Regions from separate parts of the Dyella thiooxydans genome, predicted to be linked through region 3. Evidence: predicted binding sites of a transcription regulator. Region 3 holds the regulator's gene; each other region holds the start of a gene.

Region 1 (6,466 bases), 200 kb from region 3:
CGGATGCTGGACTTCACCACCAACAACGTCGGCAAGCCGATGGCGGTGGTCTACGTGGAGACCACGTACGACACCAAGACCGTCGACGGCAAGGAAGTGCGTACGCCGCGCGTTACCGAGGAAGTGATCAGCGACGCGCGCATCGACGGCGTGTTCGGCAAGAACTTCCAGACCACCGGCCTGGGCAGCCCGAAGGAAGCCTCCGAGCTGGCGCTGCTGCTCAAGGGCGGCTCGCTGGCCGCGCCGGTGGACATCGTGTCGGAGTCGGCACTGAGCCCGAGTCTGGGCCAGGACAACATCAACAAGGGCTTCAAGGCGGTGATGCTGGGCCTGGCGCTGGTGCTGCTGGCCGCGGCGATCTACTACAAGCTGTTCGGCCTGGTGGCGGACATCGCGCTGTTCTTCAACCTGGTGATCCTGGTCGCGGTGATGTCGCTTATCGGCGTGACCCTGACCATGCCGGGCATCGCCGGTATCGTGCTGACCCTCGGCATGGCAATCGACGCCAACGTGCTGATCTGCGAGCGCATACGCGAAGAGCTGCGCAACGGCTCGACGCCGCACGCCTCGATCCGCGCTGGCTACGAGAAGGCCTGGGCAACGATTCTCGATGCCAACGTCACCCACCTGATCGCCGCGCTGGCACTGACCACGATGGGCTCGGGTCCGATCCGCGGCTTCGGCGTCACGCTGCTGATCGGCATCCTGACCTCGATGTTCACCTCGGTCACGGTGACCCATGCCATCACCGCGCTGATCCACGGCAACCGCAAGCTCAAGACGCTGTCGGTGTAGTTGTTGTGCCGCCGGCCGCCCGTCCCGGGCGGCCGGCGACTCGTCCGGTCCGGCACCTGTCCGTACCGGGCTCCGCGCAGCGGACGGGTCCGCGGCGCGACCGGCCATCCATGGCCGGGATCCCTTGAAGGAATGGTTCATGGAAATCTTCAATCACAACGCCAACGTCAACTTCCTCGGCATCCGCAAGTACACGATCGGTCTGGCCGTGCTGCTGATGATCGCGTCGGTCGGGCTGATCTTCACCAAGGGCCTGAACTACGCGCTGGACTTCACCGGCGGTATCTCGGTGGAAGTGAGCTATCCGCAGCCGACCGACGTAGGCCAGGTGCGCGCGGCGCTGCAGAAGCACGGCTTCGAGAGCCCGCTGGTGCAGAGCCTGGGTGGTTCGCGGCAGATGTCGATCCGCCTGCAGGCCAAGGAGGACACCGCCGACGCCGCCGCGGACAAGACCGGCGCGACCAGCTCCGCCGCCGCCGACAAGGTGGCCAACGACGTGCTCGCTGCGCTGAAGGCCGAGACACCCGGCGTGACCATGACCAGCCACAGCTTCGTCACCTCCGCCGTGGGCGACGAGGTGAAGAGCGACGGTTCGGTGGCGGCGATCTTCGTGATCATCGGTATCGGCCTGTACCTGTGGATGCGATTCGAGCGGCGCTTCGCGATCGCCGCGCTGGTCACCGAGGTGCATGACGTGCTGGTCACCCTGGGCGTGATCGCCCTGGTGCAGCGCGAGTTCGACCTGACGGTGCTGGCCTCGGTGCTGGCGGTGATCGGCTACTCGATCAACGACAAGGTGGTGGTGTTCGACCGTATCCGCGAGCTGTTCCGCTCCGCGCGCAAGGCCGAGCCGGAGGAGATCCTCAACCGCTCGATCAACACCACGTTGTCGCGAACCATCATCACTTCGCTTTTCACTGGCATCACCATGGCCGCGCTGTACTTCATCGGCGGCCCGGCGGTGGAGGGTTTCGCGGTGACGATGCTGATCGGCATCGTGGTCGGCACGCTGTCCTCGATCTTCGTCGCCAGCCCGATCCTGCTGTGGCTGGGCGTGTCGAAGAAGGACCTGATGCCGGTCACCAAGGAGAACCCGGAGCTGGCCCGCCGTCCCTGATCGGCGCAGCGGTCCGCAACGGAAAAGCCCGGCTCATGCCGGGCTTTTCTTTTGTGCGCACGTTCATGCAACCGTTCGCACGAAAAGCCTCAACTTGCCGAAAGGTCCGCCGATAAACGGAAGGTGCCGGGGTCACGGCATCTTCAATCAAAGGCGGAATGGAACATGCTTGTCGTCGTCGGTGCCCTGGTCGTGATTATCGCCGTGGTGGGCGGTTTCGTGCTGTCCCACGGACATCTCGCCGCGCTGTGGCAACCCTACGAGCTGTTGATCATCGGTGGCGGGGCGCTGGGCGCGTTCCTCAGCGCCAATCCGTCGAAGATCGTCAAGGCATCGATCCAGGATGCCATCGGCCTTATCAAGGGACCCAAATACAAGAAGCAGGACTACGTGGACCTGCTCTCGCTGCTCTACGACATCTTCAGCGTGGCGCGGAAGGAAGGCCTGCTGGCACTCGAGTCGCACATCGAGAACCCGGAAGAGAGTCCGATCTTCACCAAGTATCCGCGGTTGATCCGCGAGCACCATCTCGTCGATTTCATCACCGATTGCCTGCGCCTGATGGTCAGCGGCAGCATGAACGCGCACGAACTCGAGCCGCTGCTCGACTACGAGCTGGAAACCCACCATCACGAAGCCGAGGCCCCGGCGCACGCGGTGGCCAAGATGGCCGACGCGATGCCCGGCTTCGGCATCGTGGCGGCAGTGCTCGGCATCGTGATCACGATGGGCTCGCTCAACGGTGGCGACACCTCCGCCATCGGCGAGCACATCGCCGCCGCGCTGGTCGGCACCTTCCTCGGCATCCTGCTGGCCTACGGCTTCATCGGTCCGCTGGCGCAGGCGATGGAGTCGAAGGTGAAGGAGGACAGCAAGGCGTTCGAGTGCGTGAAGGTGGCGCTGATCGCCAACTTGCGCGGCTACAACCCCAAGGTGGCGGTGGAGTTCGCGCGCAAGTCGCTGTCGTCGCAGTCCCGCCCGAGCTTCCAGGATCTCGAGCTGCACCTCAAGGGCGCTGCGGCATGAGCGAGGACCAGGGCGAACCGGTCATCGTCGTCCGCAAGATCAAGCGGATCAGCGGCGGACACCACGGTGGGGCCTGGAAAGTCGCCTATGCCGACTTCGTGACGGCGATGATGGCGTTCTTTCTGGTCATGTGGCTGCTCGGCCAGGGCACCAAGCAGCAGAAGGCGGCGATCGCCGAATACTTCAACAACCCGAGCATGCAGCAGGGCCAGGCCACGGTCGCACCACCGGGGCAGGTGGGCGCCGGCGGCGCCAGCGACAGCATGATCAAGCTCGGCGGTGCGATGGACATTCCGAAGGGCCCGGGCAACGAGCGCCGGTATGCCAAGCCGCAGACCTCCAAGGAGGACCTGGAGAAGCTCGCCAAGGCGCAGGAAAAGGCGCGCCTGGAAGACCTGATGCAGCAGCTCAATGCGGCCATCCAGAAGAGCCAGGCGCTGGCGCCGTTCAAGGACCAGTTGCTGCTGGACATCACTTCCGAAGGTCTGCGCATCCAGATCGTGGACAAGCAGAACCGCCCGATGTTCGATCTCGGCAGCGCGCGACTGAAGGACTACACCGTCGACATCCTTCACGAGCTGGCCAGTTTCATCAACAAGGTGCCGAACCCGATCAGCATCTCCGGCCACACCGACGACGCGCCGTATTCGAACGGCCGCGACTACAGCAACTGGGAGCTTTCCGCCGATCGCGCCAATGCCGCGCGACGGGCACTGATCGAGGGTGGCCTGCAGAACGGCAAGATCGCCCGTGTGGTCGGCCTGGCCGATTCGGTGCCGTTCGACAAGAACGATCCCGGCGCGGCGATCAATCGGCGCATCAGCATCATCGTGATGACGCACGAGGCGGCCGAGGCAGCCAAGTCCCCGGAAGGGGCCGACAGCGCGCCGGCAGCGGCCGCTTCGGCCCAGCCGACGGCGGATGCCGCCCCGGCCATCGCCGCTTCGCTTGCCGCCTCGCCGGTGGCGCCGGCGATGACGGTGACCGCGCCGTCGACGCCGACGGTGGTCGAGTCGCGCTCTGCCGCCAACGAGTCGGCCGCAAGCGCGGCACCAGTTGGCCTGGCGACGCCTGCTGCCCAGGGCCTGCCGCCGATGCCGGCCGCGGTGCGGGCCGTGCAGGACGCAGGCATGTCCGCGACGGTCCGACCCGGCCGGGAGGGCGCGATGCCTGCGGCGGTGCGGGCGATCCAGGCCGCCGGCTACCCGGCGGCGGCAACGACGACGCGATTGCCCTAGCGGCTGCCTGGGAACAAGGCCCGCTCGAGCTCGGCCAGACGCTCGGGCGTGCCTACGTCGGTCCAGTGCCCGCGATGATGCATGCCGTCCACTGCGGCGCGGGCCATCGCGGTGCGCAGCAGGGGCGCGAGCGGGAAGCGCGGCGGCTGGCCGGGCAGGGTCGTCGATGCATGCTCCTGCCAGCCATCGAGCACCTCCCGGCGATAGACCCCCACGCCGGCAAAGGTGAGGCGCGGTTCGCCCCGGGCATGCAGGTGTCCGTCGGCGTCCAGGTGAAAGTCGCCCCCCGGATGGTGGGGCGGGTTGTCCACCATCACCAGGTGCGCCACGCCGCGCGGCTCGGCGGGCAGGCGGGCGAGATCGAGGTCGGCCCAGATGTCGCCGTTGATCGCCAGGAACGGTTCCGGCCCCAGCAGCGGCAGTGCGTTGAGCATGCCGCCGCCGGTCTCCAGCGGCGTCGCTCCCTCGTACGCGTAGCGGATGCGCAGGCCCCAGCGCGCGCCGTCACCGAGCGCCTCGGGAAACTGGTCGGCCAGGTGCGAGGTGTTGATCACCACATAGTGCACGCCGAGCGCCGCCAGCTTTTCCAGGTGCCATACGATCAGCGGCTTGCCGCCGACCGCGAGCAGGGGTTTGGGGGTGCGGTCGGTGAGCGGGCGCATGCGTTCGCCCAGGCCCGCGGCGAAGATCAGCGCATGCCTCATGCGGGTACCGGATGGGTGGTGAGGTCGCGATCGCCGACGTGTCGCGCCAGCAGGTCGGCCATCGGCTGCAGTTCGGGGTAGCTGCCGGCGATGTCGATCACGTAGTCGGATACGCGGGGCAGGTCGGCCAGGTAGCCGCGCTTGCCGTCGCGGTAGGCGAGCCGGCAGAAGATGCCCAGCACCTTCAGGTGACGCTGCAGGCCGATCAGGTCGAACCAGCGCAGGAAGGTGGCGGTATCGACCTCGTCGTCGATCAGCCCGGCGCCGTGCAGGCGCTCGCGATAGGCCTCGACCCAGGCCTCGACGCGCTCGCGCGGCCAGGCGATGTAGCAGTCGCGCAGCAGCGAGGCGAGGTCGTAGGCGATCGGGCCGGCCAACGCGCCCTGGAAATCGATGATGCCGGGGCTGGCCAGCGGCGTGTCGTCGTCGATCACCAGCAGGTTGCGGCTGTGGAAGTCGCGGTGCACGAACACGGTCGGCTGCGCCAGCGCGCTGTCCAGCAGCACGCCGAAGGCTTCCTCCAGCGTTTCCAGCTCATCGTCGTCGGGCGTCACGCCCAGGTGCCGGCCGAGAAACCATTCCGGCAGGATCGCCAGCTCGCGGGCCAGGAACGCACGGTCGTAGTGGGCCAGGTCCGTGGTACCCATGCGGGTCTGGATGCGCAGCAGCGCGTCGAGCGCGGCACCGTAGAGCTGTTCGACCGAGCCTTCGTTCAATTCCGGCAGGTAGGTACGGGTGCCGAGATCCTCGATCAGCAGGAAGCCCTGCGCGAGGTCGGCTTCATGCACCGCGGGCACATGCAGGCCGGCGTCGGCAAGGCGGCGTCCGATCGCCAGCCACGGCGCCGGATCCTCCAGGGCCGGTGGCGAATCCATCACGATCCAGCTGCGGCCGTCGTGGCGGGTACGCCAGTAGCTGCGGAAGCTGGCGTCGGACGATGCGCTCTCCAGCGTGAGGCGGTCGTCGCCGAGCGTGCGGCGCAGCCAGGCGAGGCGTTCGTTGGCGCGTTCGGTGGAGGTCATCGGCGGCGAGGCCCGGGCGAAAAATGCCAGTCTAGCGTCAGCGCCCGTCCGCGGAAGCCGGGGAGGCGCCGGCGTTGCGAAACCGTTTTCCTGCCGATCACCGGCAAGTCTCTGCTCGAACTGATTTTTCCCGACGCCGCGTTACCGCTTGAACCGGCGCGCATTGTGGGCCACCTTAGGCGGACGGCGGCCGTAGCGCCCGGGTGATGCAGGCCGGCCAGCCGAGGGGAATTCCTGCCTTTGAGCTCGATGCATCTGGTCTTGTCGTCGCATTTGTCCGGACTACGTCTCCCGGTGACCGTCGCGCGCGCGACGACATCGTCGGGCAACGTGGACGGTCCGCGCCGCGGGGCCGGTCCGCGGCACGGGCTCGCCCGCGGTGTACGTCATGGCGTTTGAACTGGAAGAACGCTGCATCGACGTCGCCGATGTCAAGCTCGGCATGTACGTCTCGCGGCTCGATCTGCCGTGGGAGCAGACCCCGTTCCCGTTGCAGGGGCTGGAGGTGCGTTCGCTGGAGGACATCGACAAGCTCCGCGAACTTTGCCGTTTCGTCTACGTCGA
Region 2 (6,466 bases), 1.2 Mb from region 3:
GGCTTGCGAGCGTGATATGCGTATCAACCTTCCTGTGACCCAGCGCAAATACGAGCTTCGCCGTAACGACGCCCTGGTGTCGAAGACCGACCTGCGCGGCGTCATCACCTACTGCAATCCGCCGTTTGTCACGGTGAGTGGTTTCGCCCGCGAGGAACTGATCGGCAAGGCGCACAACCTGATCCGTCATCCGGACATGCCGCGGGAGGCGTTCCGCGACATGTGGGACACGCTCAAGACCGGCCGCCCCTGGACGGCCCTGGTCAAGAACCGCCGCAAGAACGGCGACTTCTACTGGGTGCGTGCCAACGTCACCCCGGTGGTGACCGATGGCGAGATCACCGGCTACATGTCGGTGCGCACCTGGGTGTCGCCGGAGGAGATCGTCGCGACCGAGCAGATCTACGCGCAGATGGCGGCCGCCGAAAAGGCGGAGAAGCCGCTGCCGCTGCGCCTGCGTGAGGGACGCATCGAACGCCCCGGGGTCCTGCGCGCACTGCTACGCAGGATTTCCGAGTCCACCGGCCTGGGCGTGGCCGTCGGCGTGGCGATCGGTGCCGCACTGCCATTCGCGCTTTCCCGCATCCCGTGGGTCGCGGGGCACGAGGGCCTGGTGGCCCCGCTGGCGGTGGCGGCCGAAGTGCTCACGGCCCTGTGCATGTACCGCTACGGCGTGATGCGTGCGCTCGATGACCTGAGCCGCAACGCCCGCGACGTCGCCGCAGGCGACCTGTCGCGCCCGCTGTTCAGCCGCGACAGCTTTCTGGCCCGCTCCGCCGGGCGCGAGCTGAACCAGCTCAGCGTCAACCTGCGTGCCGTGGTCGGTGACGTGCGTGAAGAGGTGCACCGCTTCGGTGGTACGGCAGACACCATCTCCGACGCGGTGAACGAGCTGGCGGAGCGCACCGAGTCGCAGGCCGCCAGCCTCGAGGAGGCGGCGGCGACGATGGAAGAGTTCACCGCCACGCTGCAGCAGAACCGCGACCGTTCCCGCGAGGCGGCGCATACCACCGATGGCGCCGTCCAGACGGCCGGGCAGGGCCGCGAAGCGATCGCCAACGTACGTGAGGCGATGAGCGCGATCCAGCAATCCTCCAACGACATCAACGAGATCATCGCGCTGGTCGACGAACTGGCGTTCCAGACCAACCTGCTCGCGCTGAACGCCGCGGTGGAGGCGGCGCGCGCCGGCGAGCATGGCCGCGGTTTCGCGGTCGTCGCCGGCGAGGTGCGCCAGCTGGCCCAGCGCAGCGCTGGCGCGGCCAAGGACATCCGCGGCCTGATCGGCACGGCCGGCGAGCACGTCCAGCAAGGCCGGATCTCGGTCGAGGCGGCGGACCAGCGGGTGGGTGCGATCGTCGAGGCGGTGGCGCGCACCCGGGCACTGGTGGGCGAGATCAACGCCTCGGCCGACGAACAGGCCTCGGCGATCAGCCAGATCAACGACACCATCGCCAACCTCGACTCGGTGACCCAGCGCAATGCGGCGATGGCTTCGGAGACGCGGGCTTCCGCCGCCACGCTGCGCTACCAGTCGCAGGTGCTCGGCGAGGCGGTGAGCGTGTTCCACATGAGCGAAAAGGAACGCGACGACTTCAAGGGCGACGACCGGCGCGACCATGACGGCCCGCGCGAGCGCTTCCGCGCACACGACGGCACGCCGCCGCGGTCGATCCCCGCAGGCGCACCCGGTATGCGTCCGCGCAAGCCGGTATCAGCGTAGCGCCAGCGCCAGCACGATCCCCACCCACAGCACCAGGCCGAGCCAGTTGTTGTGGCGGAACGCGGCCAGGCAGGCCTCGCGGCCGCGCGTGCGGATACGCCAGAGCTGATGCCCGAACAGCCCGAGGCTGGCCACCAGTGCCAGCCAGTACGGCCAGCCCAGGTGGGCGCGCTGGCCGACGAACAGCATCGCCAGCGCGAAGGTGCCCATCAGGATGGCGAGGATCGGCAGGTCCGCATCGCCGAACAGGATCGCGGTGGACCGGGCGCCGGCCTTGATGTCGTCCTCGCGGTCGACCATCGCGTACTCGGTGTCGTACACCACCGACCACACCACGTTGCCCAGGAACAGCAGCCAGCCCAGCGGCGGCACGGTGTTCGACACCGCGGCGAAGGCCATCGGGATCGACCAGCCGAACGCCGCCCCAAGCACCACCTGCGGCATGTAGGTGTAGCGCTTGGTGAACGGGTACAGCGCCGCCAGCGCGGCGCCGGCGAAGGACAGCTTGATGGTCAGCGCGTTGGTGAACAGCACCAGCACGAAGGCGAACGCGAGCAGCACGCCGAACATCAGAAGGGCCTCGCGCGGGGTGACCCGGCCGCTGGCGATCGGCCGGCCAGCGGTGCGCGCCACCTGCGGGTCCAGCTCGCGGTCGGCGTAGTCGTTGATGGCGCAACCGGCTGCGCGCATGGCGAATACGCCCAGGGTGAAGATGAGCAGCGTCGGCCACGGCGGAAAATCGTCCGCGGCCAGCCACAGCGCCCACCAGGTCGGCCACAGCAGTAGCAGGGCGCCAATCGGGCGATCCATGCGGGTCAGCACCAGGTAATCGTGGGCCTTCGCGCGTGCGCCGGGCGGCAGCAGGGCGAGCAGCACATCCAGCACCCGGGTCGCGCGTTTCGACGCGTCTGCCGGCCGCGGCGTGGCGCGGGTGGGCGCCGGTCGGTTCCGGGCGGCCGGCGAGGGTGGTGCGGGGCGGCGGGGGCGTTTGCGCGAGGTCGGTGCCATCGGCGAAGTCTAGCGCGCAGGGCCGGCGGGACGCCTCGTCCGAGGTCGCGTTACCGGCGTGGCCACCTCAAGTTGTTGCGCATCGCGTCGATAACCACCCCACTGGCATCACCCGATGCCGGGTGCCCGGGGAGGGTGCCCGAACGCCGTCCGAGTCCGGGAGTCTCGTGTCCATCGATCCAGTCGCCACCGTCGATTCCGTGCCGTCACGTTCCGTGGAGGTGCCGGGTTGGGTGTCCGGGGGCGAGGCCACGCAGGCACGCCTGGTGGACTCGGTGGCGCATTTCACCCACCAGCGCGACACCGAGGCGCTGGACCACAGTCTCACACTGTCGCTGGCCGAGCTGGCCGACGCGCGCACGGTGACCCTGTACAAGCGCGCGGGCGAGCGCAGCGGACCGCAGGAGAGCCTGGTGCGCTGTTCCCGCAACGCGCTGGGTCGCTTCAACATCGATCTGGTGCCGCGGTCGGCGGACGCCTCCACCGATCTGCTGCTGCAACAGGGCGAGCGTGACGGCGGTTGCGTGCGCCTGCGCGACGGCGGTTACGGGATGCTGGTGCCGATCCGCCACGATGGCCGGATGATCGGCGCACTGATGCTGGAGTCCGAGCATCCGCTGGAAATGCTGCGGCCGCTGGTGGAGGGCTTCGCCCGCATCTACGCCAACTACGTGGGTCTGCTCGACGAGAGCGAACGCGACAAGCTCACCGGCCTTTACAACCGCCGCAGCTTCGATCGCCACCTGCAGCGGCAGCTCCATGGCACGCGCCCCCGCGAGGGCGAGCAGGCGGGACAGACCTGGCTGGCGATCCTCGACATCGATCACTTCAAGCGGATCAACGACACCTGGGGTCACCTCTACGGTGACGAGGTGATCCTGATGATCGCCCAGCAGATGCGCGCCAGCTTCCGCCACGGCGACGCGCTGTTCCGCTTCGGCGGCGAGGAGTTCGTGGTGCTGATGTCCGCGATCGACCGGGAAGCGGCCACTGCCGCCCTGCAGCGTTTCCGCACGCGGGTGCAGGATCATGAGTTTCCGCAGGTCGGCCAGGTGACCGTGAGCGTGGGCTTCGCGGTGATCGGCCCGCACGACTATCCGGCCACCGTGCTGGACCGCGCCGACAAGGCGCTCTACTTCGCCAAGAACAGCGGCCGCAACCAGGTCTTCAGCTACGAGGACCTGCGCGCCCGTGGCGCGCTGGACGGGGACGTGACCGCCGGCAGCGTCGACCTGTTCTGAGCCACGACACGCCTCAGATCGCGCGCAACGCCTCGGCCCGGGTCCCTGCCGGTGCCTCGCACAGCAGCAGGCGGTAGGCCGGGTTGGCGCTCTCGTCGCGGTGCGGATAGCCGAGCGTGGCGAGGAAGCGTGCGAACAGGGCGCGCTCGGCCGGCGGCACCTGCAGGCCGACCAGGATCTGGCCGTGGTCGGCGCCCTGGTTGCGGTAGTGGAACAGGCTGACGTTCCAGTCCGGATGCAGCTGCGCCAGGAAGCGCAGCAGCGCGCCGGGGCGCTCGGGGAAGTCGAAGCGGTACAGCCGCTCGTCCTGCGCCAGCGGCGAGCGGCCGCCGACCATGTGTCTGAGGTGCAGCTTGGCCAGCTCGTCGTCGCTCAGGTCCAGCACACCGAAGCCTTGCGCGCGGAAGGCGCGCGCCAGCGCCTCGCTCTCCTCGCGCCCGCCGGTGCGCACCCCGACGAACAGATGTGCTTCGCGGGTGTCGCCGATGCGATAGTTGAATTCGGTCAGGCTGTGCCCACCCAGCACTTCGCAGAAGCGGCGGAAGCTGCCGCGTTCCTCCGGGATGGTGACTGCGAACAGCGCCTCGCGCCGCTCGCCCACCTCGGCACGCTCGGCGACGAAGCTGAGCCGGTCGAAATTCATGTTGGCGCCGGAGCACACCGCCACCAGCGTCTGGTCCTTGAGGCCGTGCGCGGCGACGTACTGTTTCAGGCCGGCGATGGCCAGCGCCCCGGAGGGTTCGGGCACGGTGCGGGTGTCGGCGAACACGTCCTTGATCGCCGCGCAGATCGCATCGGTATCCACGCAGATCATGTCGTCGACGAATTGCCGGCAGATCGCGAAGGTGAGCACGCCGACCTGCTTCACCGCGGTGCCGTCGGCGAACAGGCCGACCTCGTCCAGTTGCACCCGCTCGTCGGCGGCCAGCGACCGGGCCATCGCGTTCGCCGCCGTGCTCTGCACGCCGATCACCTTCACCTCCGGTCGCACCGCCTTGACGAAGGCCGCCACGCCGGAGAGCAGGCCGCCGCCGCCGACCGGCACGAAGATCGCGTGCAGCGGGCCGGCGTGCTGGCGCAGGATCTCCATGCCCACGGTGCCCTGGCCGGCGATCACGTCCGGGTCGTCGAACGGGTGCACCAGGGTGTAGCCATGTTCGGCCTGCAGGCGGGCGGCCTCGGCCTGCGCCTCGCTGTAGGAGTCGCCGGCGAGCACCACCTCGACCGTCGTGCCACCGATCGCGCGCACCGCATCCACCTTCACCTGCGGCGCGGTCTGCGGCATCACGATGGTGGCGCGCACGCCCAGCCGCGCCGCAGCCAGCGCGACGCCCTGGGCATGGTTGCCGGCGGACGCGGCGATCACGCCCCGCGCGCGCGCCAGTGCGTCGAGGTGGACCATCTTGTTGTAGGCGCCGCGCAGCTTGAACGAGAACACCGGCTGGTTGTCCTCGCGCTTGAGCAGCACGCGGTTGCCGAGCCGCCGCGACAGGGCCGGGGCCGGATCGAGCTCGGACTCGCGTGCGACCTCGTACACGCGCGCGGTGAGCACGCGGCGCAGCAGGTCGAGGCCGTCGTCGCCCATCGCGTTCACGCGCCGGCGGCCGGATCGGACGCAACCGCCATCGGCGAGGGCAGTTCCACCGCCTCGATCACGTCCACCAGTTTGCGCGCCTGCTTGAGGATCTGGTCGATCGAATCGCCGCCGCCGTGGGTGACCAGGGTCAGCCGCGACACCTCGATGTCGGCGGTCGGCGCCACGTTGAGCGAGTCGATGTTGTAGCCGCGCGACGAAAACAGCCCGGCGACGCGCACCAGCGCGCCGGATTCGTTCTGCAGCAGGATCGATAGCGTGTGTTTCATCTTTGGTATCGGGTCGGGCCAGCGTGGAGCCAGCGTCAGAACATGTCCGCAGGCGAGCCGTCGGCGGCCTTCGGTGGCGTGCGCGAGGCGATGTGTTCGCCGGTGATCATCTGCGCGTAGGTCATGCCGGGGCCGACCATCGGGTAGACGCCGGCATCCGGATCGATGATCACCTCGAGGAAGGCCGGGCCCTCGAAGGCCAGGAAGTCGGCGACCACGTGCTCGATGTCGCTCGGCTGGTCCAGCCGCTGCGCCCAGGCGAAGCCGTCGGCCTGCGCGGCCTTGACGAAGTCCTTGGTGTGCAGGGTCTTGTCGGATGAGGCGAAGCGGCTCTCGAAGAACAGCTTCTGCCACTGCCGCACCATGCCGTCGCCGGCGTTGTTGAACACCACCACCTTCAGTGGCAGGCCATAGGTGGTCACCGTTTCCAGCTCGCCGAAGTTCATGCGGATGCTGGCGTCGCCGTCGATGTCGATCACCAGCGCGTCCGGCCGCGCGAACTGCGCGCCGATCGCCGCCGGCAGGCCGAAGCCCATCGTGCCCATCGAGCCGGAGGTGAGCCACTGCCGCGGTCCGCGGAAGTCGAAGTACTGCGCGGCCCACATCTGGTGCTGGCCGACGCCGGTGGCGA
Region 3 (6,466 bases):
GCTGCCGCGGTGATCGTCACCCGCGTGTCCAAGGCGCAGGACATGGGCAAGCAGCTGGTGTCGCAGATCTTCGGCCAGCCGCGCGCGCTGGCGGTGGCCGGTGCCGTGCTGGGCGTCATGGGCCTGGTGCCGGGCATGCCGAACATCGCCTTCCTGCTGCTCGCCTGCACCTGTGGCGCGGCCGCATGGCTGATGCTCCGGCGCGAGCGCGATGCCGCCGCGCGCGTGGCGCAGCAGGCCGCCGACGTACCGGCACCGGCCGCGCCCACCGAGCGCCTGGAGCTGGGCTGGGAGGACGTCGCCAGCGTCGATCCGCTGGGCCTGGAAGTGGGCTACCGGCTGATCCCGCTGGTGGACACCCACCAGGGCGGCGAGCTGATGGGGCGGATCAAGTCGGTGCGCCGCAAGCTGTCGCAGGAGCTGGGCTTCCTGGTGCCGCCGGTGCACATCCGCGACAACCTGGACCTGGGCCCCAACACCTACCGCATCACCCTGATGGGCGTGCCGATGGGCGAGGCCGAGGTGCACACCGAGCGCCTGCTGGCGATCAACCCCGGCCAGGTGCACGGCCAGGTGCCCGGCATCGCCACGCGCGATCCGGCGTTCGGGCTGGAGGCGGTGTGGATCGAGCAGGGCCAGCGCGACAACGCGCAGTCGCTCGGCTACACGGTGGTCGATCCGGCCACCGTGGTCGCCACCCACCTCTCGCACATCCTGGGCAACCATGCCCACGAGCTGCTCAGCCACCAGGACGTGCAGCAGCTGCTCGACCGCCTGGCGCAGAGCGCGCCGAAGCTGGTCGAAGACCTGGTGCCCAAGCGCCTGCCGCTGGGCACGGTGGTCAAGGTGCTGCAGAACCTGCTGGCCGAGCGGGTGCCGATCCGCAACATGCGCTCGATCGTCGAATCGTTGGCGGAGCACGCCAGCCAGAGTCAGGATCCCGGCGTCCTCACCTCCGCCGTCCGCGTCACCCTGGGCCGGCAGATCGTGCAGGAGATCACCGGGCTGGGCACCGAGGTGCCGGTCATCACGCTGGCGCCGGAGCTGGAGCAGATCCTCACCCAGTCGCTCACCGGCAGCGGCGGCACCGGCGCCGCGGTGGAGCCGGGCCTGGCCGACCGCCTGCAGCAGGGCGTGGCCGAGGCCGCGCGCAAGCAGGAAATGAGCGGCGAACCGGCCGTGCTGCTCGTTTCGCCGCCGCTGCGGCCGTGGCTCGCGCGCTTCACCCGCCACGTGGCACAGAACCTGCACGTACTCGCTTACAACGAGGTGCCTGACAACCGCCGGGTGCGGCTGGTGCAGGCGCTGGGACGCTGAGCGAGGAATCCGACATGAGCACTGACCGACACGTCACGAGCGGGCCGAACGCGGACCACCGCCGTCCGGCCGCGCAGGACTGGCACCGCGTAGCGGGTCATCCCGCCGGGATCCTCGTCCTGACCGACACCCCGGTTCGCCGCGCCGCCACCCGTGCGCCGGCGCCGATCCTTCGGCCTTCGCCGCGGAGCAAGCACGCATGAAGATCAAACGTTTCGTCGCCCCGGACATGCGCCAGGCCATGCGCCTGGTGCGTGAGGAGCAGGGCCCCGATGCGGTGATCCTGTCCACCCGTCGCCTGCCCGAAGGCATCGAGATCATCGCCGCACTGGACTACGACGAGGCGCTGGTGCGCGAGGCTGCCCGCCACGGCGCCCCGGCCGCCAGTGACGTGGCACCGACGCCGGAAGTCAAACTGCCGACGCCGGCCGAACACGTGCCGGCCGCCCGTCACGGTCGCCTCGGCCGTCGCCTGCTGCAGGACACCCCGGAGCCGACCGCCGAGGCAACGCCCGCCGCCGTCGCTGCGCCGGCCGATCGGCTGCCGCCGGCATCCCGGCCCGCTGCGCCGGCGCGTCCCTATGGTGAGGATGTGGCGGAGGACACCGTGGCCCTGTCGCAGGCGGTCCGCCGTGCCCCGGTCCCGCCGGCCGCACCCGCATCGAACGCCTCGAACGCGCCGGCACGCGTCGCCATGCCGGTGGCGCGTCGCAGCGCCGCCCCGGTGGCCGCGGAGACCGCGCCGGCGCCGAAGCCTGCCGCGGCGACCCCATCGGCCCCGGCTCCGGTCCCCGCCCCGGCGCCGGCCGAGGCGAAGGCTGCCGCGAACGAGGCCCCGACCGTGCACCCGGCCATCGAGCGCGCCATGCAGGACACCGCGCGCATGCGCGCCGAGCTGGGCTTCCTGCGCGAGATGCTGGAAATGCAGCTGTCCAGCCTGGCCTGGAACGACATGGAGCGCCGCCACCCGCTGCGCGCCCGCGTACTGCGTGAACTCACCCGCCTGGGCATCGACGCCGACGTCGCCCGCAAGCTCGCCGACGACCTGCCCGAACAGATCAGTGCCGAACAGGCGCGCTACCTGCCGCTGGGCATGCTCAGCCGCAGCGTGGCGATCAGCGGCCGCGGCGACAGCGATGGCGGAATGACCGCCCTGGTCGGTCCGACCGGCGTGGGCAAGACCACCACGATTGCCAAACTCGCCGCCAGGGCGGTGGTGCGTCACGGCGCCGCCAACGTGGCGCTGGTCAGCACCGACCACTACCGCATCGGCGCCGCCGCCCAGCTGGAGCACTACGGCCGCCTGATGGGCGTGCGCGTGTACCCGGCCGACGACGCGGCGAGCCTGCGCCAGGTGCTGGAGATGTTGAAGGGCAAGCACACCGTGCTGATCGACACCGCCGGCGTGTCCGGCACCGATCCGCGGCTGGAGCAGCAGATGGATGTGCTCAACGAGGTCGCCCACAGCGACGGCATCGCGTTGCGCATCTCGCTGGTGCTGGCGGCCAATTCGCAGTCGCAGTCGCTGGAGGAATCGGTGCGCGCCTACATGCCGCTGGAGCCGGCCAGCGTGGTGCTGACCAAGCTCGACGAGGCGCCGAACCTCGGTGGCGCGTTGTCGGTGCTGATCCGCCACAGGCTGCCGCTGGACTACACCACCGACGGCCAGCGCGTGCCGGAAGACCTCGCCGTGGCCGACGCCCGCGTGCTGGTGCTGCGCGCCGCGCACGCGCTGAAGACAGCCGCGCCGCCGCTGGACGACGGCATGCTGGCCGAGCGCTTCGGTTTCCAGGTGGCCCACGCATGAGCGCGTTGTCCACCCTCAACGACTTTTCCGGCGCCGCGGCGGATGCGCATGCGCCTTCCATGAATCAGGCCTGGGGACTCAAGCAGATGGTTTCGTCGATCACCGACACCGGCATCGTCACCCCCGACCATGGCGTCGGGACGCAGGCGGCCAATCTCGATCGGCGCATCTCCGGCCACCGCTGCCGCACCATCGCCGTGTGCGGCGGCAAGGGTGGCGTGGGCAAGACCACGGTGGCGGTGAACCTGGGCATGACCCTGGCGATGATGGGGCGCGACACGCTGCTGCTGGATGCCGACGTGGGCCTGGCCAACGTCGACGTGCTGCTCGGCCTGGCGCCCTCGCGCCACCTCGGCCACATGCTCGACGGCCAGTGCAGCCTGCAGGACCTGGTGATGGAGGCGCCGCACGGGCTGAAGGTGATTCCCGCCGGTTCCGGCGCGCGTCGGCTGGCGCAGATGGGCTCGGGCGAGCAGGCCGCGGTGATCCGCGCCTTCGACGAGCTGCCGCAGGTACCGGATTTCCTGCTGGTGGACACCGCCGCCGGCATTTCCGACTCGGTGTCGATGTTCGCCGCCGCGGCCGACGACGTGCTGCTGGTGGTGTGCGACGAGCCGGCTTCGATCACCGACGCCTATGCGATGGCCAAGGTGCTCAGCCGGGATTTCGGGGTGAAGCGGCTGCACATGGTGGCCAACATGGTGCGCAACCTGGGCGAAGCCCGCGCGCTGCACCAGAAGCTGGCCCGGGTGACCGACCGGTTCCTCGATGTGATGCTGGATTTCATGGGTTGGGTGCCGCAGGACGAGCGTCTGCGCCAGGCCATCCGCCGCCAGAACGCGGTGGTGGACATGGCCCCGGGCAGTCGCTCGTCACAGGCATTCAAGCAATTGGCAGGTGCGGCCGATACATGGGCAGAACCCGATCGTCGGGGGCTCGGCCGCATCGCTTTCTTCAGTGGTCAGGCTGCACCGGCGACGGGGTGGTGAGATGAGCGTGGCAACGGAATATCTGCAACTTCAACGGCAAAGCGCCGACGAACTGGTGAAAACGCATGCGCCGCTGGTCAGGCGCATCGCCTATCACCTGATGGGGCGACTACCCCCGAGCGTCGACGTGGGCGATCTCATCCAGGCGGGCATGATCGGCCTGCTGGAGGCGGCGCGTAACTACGCGACGGATCGTTCGGCCAGCTTCGAGACGTATGCGGGCATCCGCATCCGTGGCGCGATGCTCGACGAGTTGCGAAGGACCGACTGGACCCCGCGCTCGGTTCACCGCAAGGCGCGTGAAGTCGCCGACGTGGTGCGCCAGGTCGAGATCGAGACCGGTGCGGACGCCGACGATGCGGAGGTCATGAAGCGACTGGGCATGACCGCCGACGAGTACCACCAGGTGCTGGCCGATGCCGCCAGCGCCCGGTTGCTGAGCCTCACGGCGCCGGATGACGGCGACGGAAGCCCGGCGATGGACGTGGCCGATGCCAGTGGCCTCGGTCCGGCGGAGGGACTGGAGCAGCAGGGTCTGCGTCAGGCGTTGATCGACGCGATCACCACCCTGCCGGAACGCGAGCAACTGGTGATGTCGCTGTACTACGAGCAGGAACTCAACCTGAAAGAGATTGGCGCGGTGCTTGGCGTCACCGAGTCGCGGGTCTGCCAGATCCACGGCCAGGCCATCATCCGGTTGCGCGCGCGCATGACCGGGTGGCGGGACGACGACTGAGCAACGCACGGAAACACTAGGGCTGGCGCACGACCGCGAGGCGTGCAAGTGGAGACGGGCTTGAACAAGAACATGAAAATCCTGGTGGTGGACGACTTTTCCACCATGCGGCGCATCGTGAGGAACCTCCTCGTCGAGCTCGGCTTCGCCGGCAACCTGATCCAGGAAGCCGACGACGGCGAGGCGGCCATCGCGATGCTCAAGGCCCAGCCATTCGACATGGTGGTGACCGACTGGAACATGCCGAACATGACCGGCATCGACCTGCTGCGCGCGATCCGCGCCGAGCCCACGCTCAAGACCATGCCGGTGCTGATGGTCACGGCGGAAAACAACCGCGACCAGATCATCGCCGCCGCGCAGGCCGGCGTGAACGGCTACATCGTCAAGCCGTTCACCGCTGCCACGCTGGAAGAAAAACTCACCAAGATCTTCGAGCGGCTGGCTGCCGCAGGAGCAGCCGCATGAGCGCCCAACTTTCCCTGACCCGCGAGACCCTGCCGGACGAACTGCACCAGTTGCTGACCAGCCCGGACGGCCCGGCGTTCGAACACGCGCTCGACTCCCTCGTGCGCCAGCGCGAGCAGAAATTGTTCCGCGCCCTGGGCGTACTCGCCCGCGACCTGCACGACGCGGTCAGCCGCCTCGGCGGCGACCTGGTGCAGGACGGCTATCCCGACAACGTCACCGACGCGCGCAAGCACCTGCAGGACGTGCTGGAGATGAGCTCGCAGGCGGCCCACCGCACCATCGACTTCGCCGAGCGCATGCGCCCGGAGGCCGAGTCGCTGGCCAACGACGCCAAGGTCATGCTGGACGCCTCCGATGAGATCTCGTCCGCGCCGGTGAAGGCACTGGCGCAGCAGGCCACCGAGTTCGCCGAGCACTGCACCGCCGGTCTCAACGACATGGTGCTGGCGCAGTCCTGGCAGGATCTTTCCGGCCAGCGCATCAAGAAGGTGGTCGGCTTCATCAGCTCGGTGGAGTCGGCCATGATCGAGCTGGTGCGCCTCACCGGCGCGCTGTCCGGTCGCGAGACCGAAGAAGCGGTCGAGAAGATCAACAGCCAGGACGAGGCCGACCGCCTGCTCAGCGAATTCGGCTTCTGAGGCGCCCATGATGCCGATGCCGCCCTTGCCGCGACGTCCGACCGCCGCCACGGCGGGGGGCGAAGCGATGCGCCCGTCGGGGAGGGAGATCTAGATGGATCCCTCCTTCGATGCCGAATTGCGCGACGACTTCCTGGTCGAAGCCGGTGAGCTGGTCGAGCGTCTCGGCGAGCAGCTGGTGGACCTGGAGGCGACGCCGCAGGATGCCGAGCTGCTCAACGCGGTGTTCCGCGCGTTCCATACCGTCAAGGGCGGTGCCGGCTTCCTCAACGTCGAGCCGATGGTGCAGCTGTGCCACCACGCCGAGGATCTGCTCAACGCCGCCCGCAACGGTGCGCTGCTGATCGATCCGCCGCGGATGGACGCGCTGCTCGAGGCGCTGGACCTGCTGCAGGCGATGATGGCCGCGCTGGCCGCGGGCCAATCGATGGACATGCCGCCGGCCGACCTGCTGGCGCGTCTGACGCCCGGCACCGCGAAGCCCGCCCAGGCGCCCACGCCCAAGCCG

The links. The regulator FliA, encoded in region 3, starts transcription of late flagellar genes. The targets are predictions, from matches to a motif close to TAAAGTTTNNCNNNCNNNGGCCGATAA.
Region 1: the regulator FliA is predicted to act here: its motif matches at 2,002-2,028, upstream of motA (flagellar motor stator protein MotA).
Region 2: the regulator FliA is predicted to act here: its motif matches at 2,799-2,825, upstream of ATSB10_RS15190 (GGDEF domain-containing protein).

The regions. Positions count from the first base shown of each region.
Region 1 is NZ_CP014841.1:1,927,062-1,933,527, reverse strand. It holds gene secD (protein translocase subunit SecD) at 1-795, shown strand, start outside; gene secF (protein translocase subunit SecF) at 935-1,912, shown strand; gene motA (flagellar motor stator protein MotA) at 2,078-2,938, shown strand; gene motB (flagellar motor protein MotB) at 2,935-4,176, shown strand; gene murU (N-acetylmuramate alpha-1-phosphate uridylyltransferase MurU) at 4,173-4,880, opposite strand; gene ATSB10_RS08735 (aminoglycoside phosphotransferase family protein) at 4,877-5,902, opposite strand; gene ATSB10_RS08730 (HD-GYP domain-containing protein) at 6,291-6,466, shown strand, end outside.
Region 2 is NZ_CP014841.1:3,350,540-3,357,005, forward strand. It holds gene ATSB10_RS15180 (methyl-accepting chemotaxis protein) at 17-1,723, shown strand; gene ubiA (4-hydroxybenzoate octaprenyltransferase) at 1,715-2,608, opposite strand; gene ATSB10_RS15190 (GGDEF domain-containing protein) at 2,899-3,972, shown strand; gene ilvA (threonine ammonia-lyase, biosynthetic) at 3,986-5,557, opposite strand; gene ilvN (acetolactate synthase small subunit) at 5,563-5,835, opposite strand; gene ilvB (biosynthetic-type acetolactate synthase large subunit) at 5,871-6,466, opposite strand, start outside.
Region 3 is NZ_CP014841.1:2,131,775-2,138,240, reverse strand. It holds gene flhA (flagellar biosynthesis protein FlhA) at 1-1,317, shown strand, start outside; gene flhF (flagellar biosynthesis GTPase FlhF) at 1,517-3,124, shown strand; gene ATSB10_RS09805 (MinD/ParA family protein) at 3,121-4,113, shown strand; gene ATSB10_RS09800 (RNA polymerase sigma factor FliA) at 4,115-4,849, shown strand; gene cheY (chemotaxis response regulator CheY) at 4,910-5,317, shown strand; gene ATSB10_RS09790 (protein phosphatase CheZ) at 5,314-5,958, shown strand; gene ATSB10_RS09785 (chemotaxis protein CheA) at 6,053-6,466, shown strand, end outside.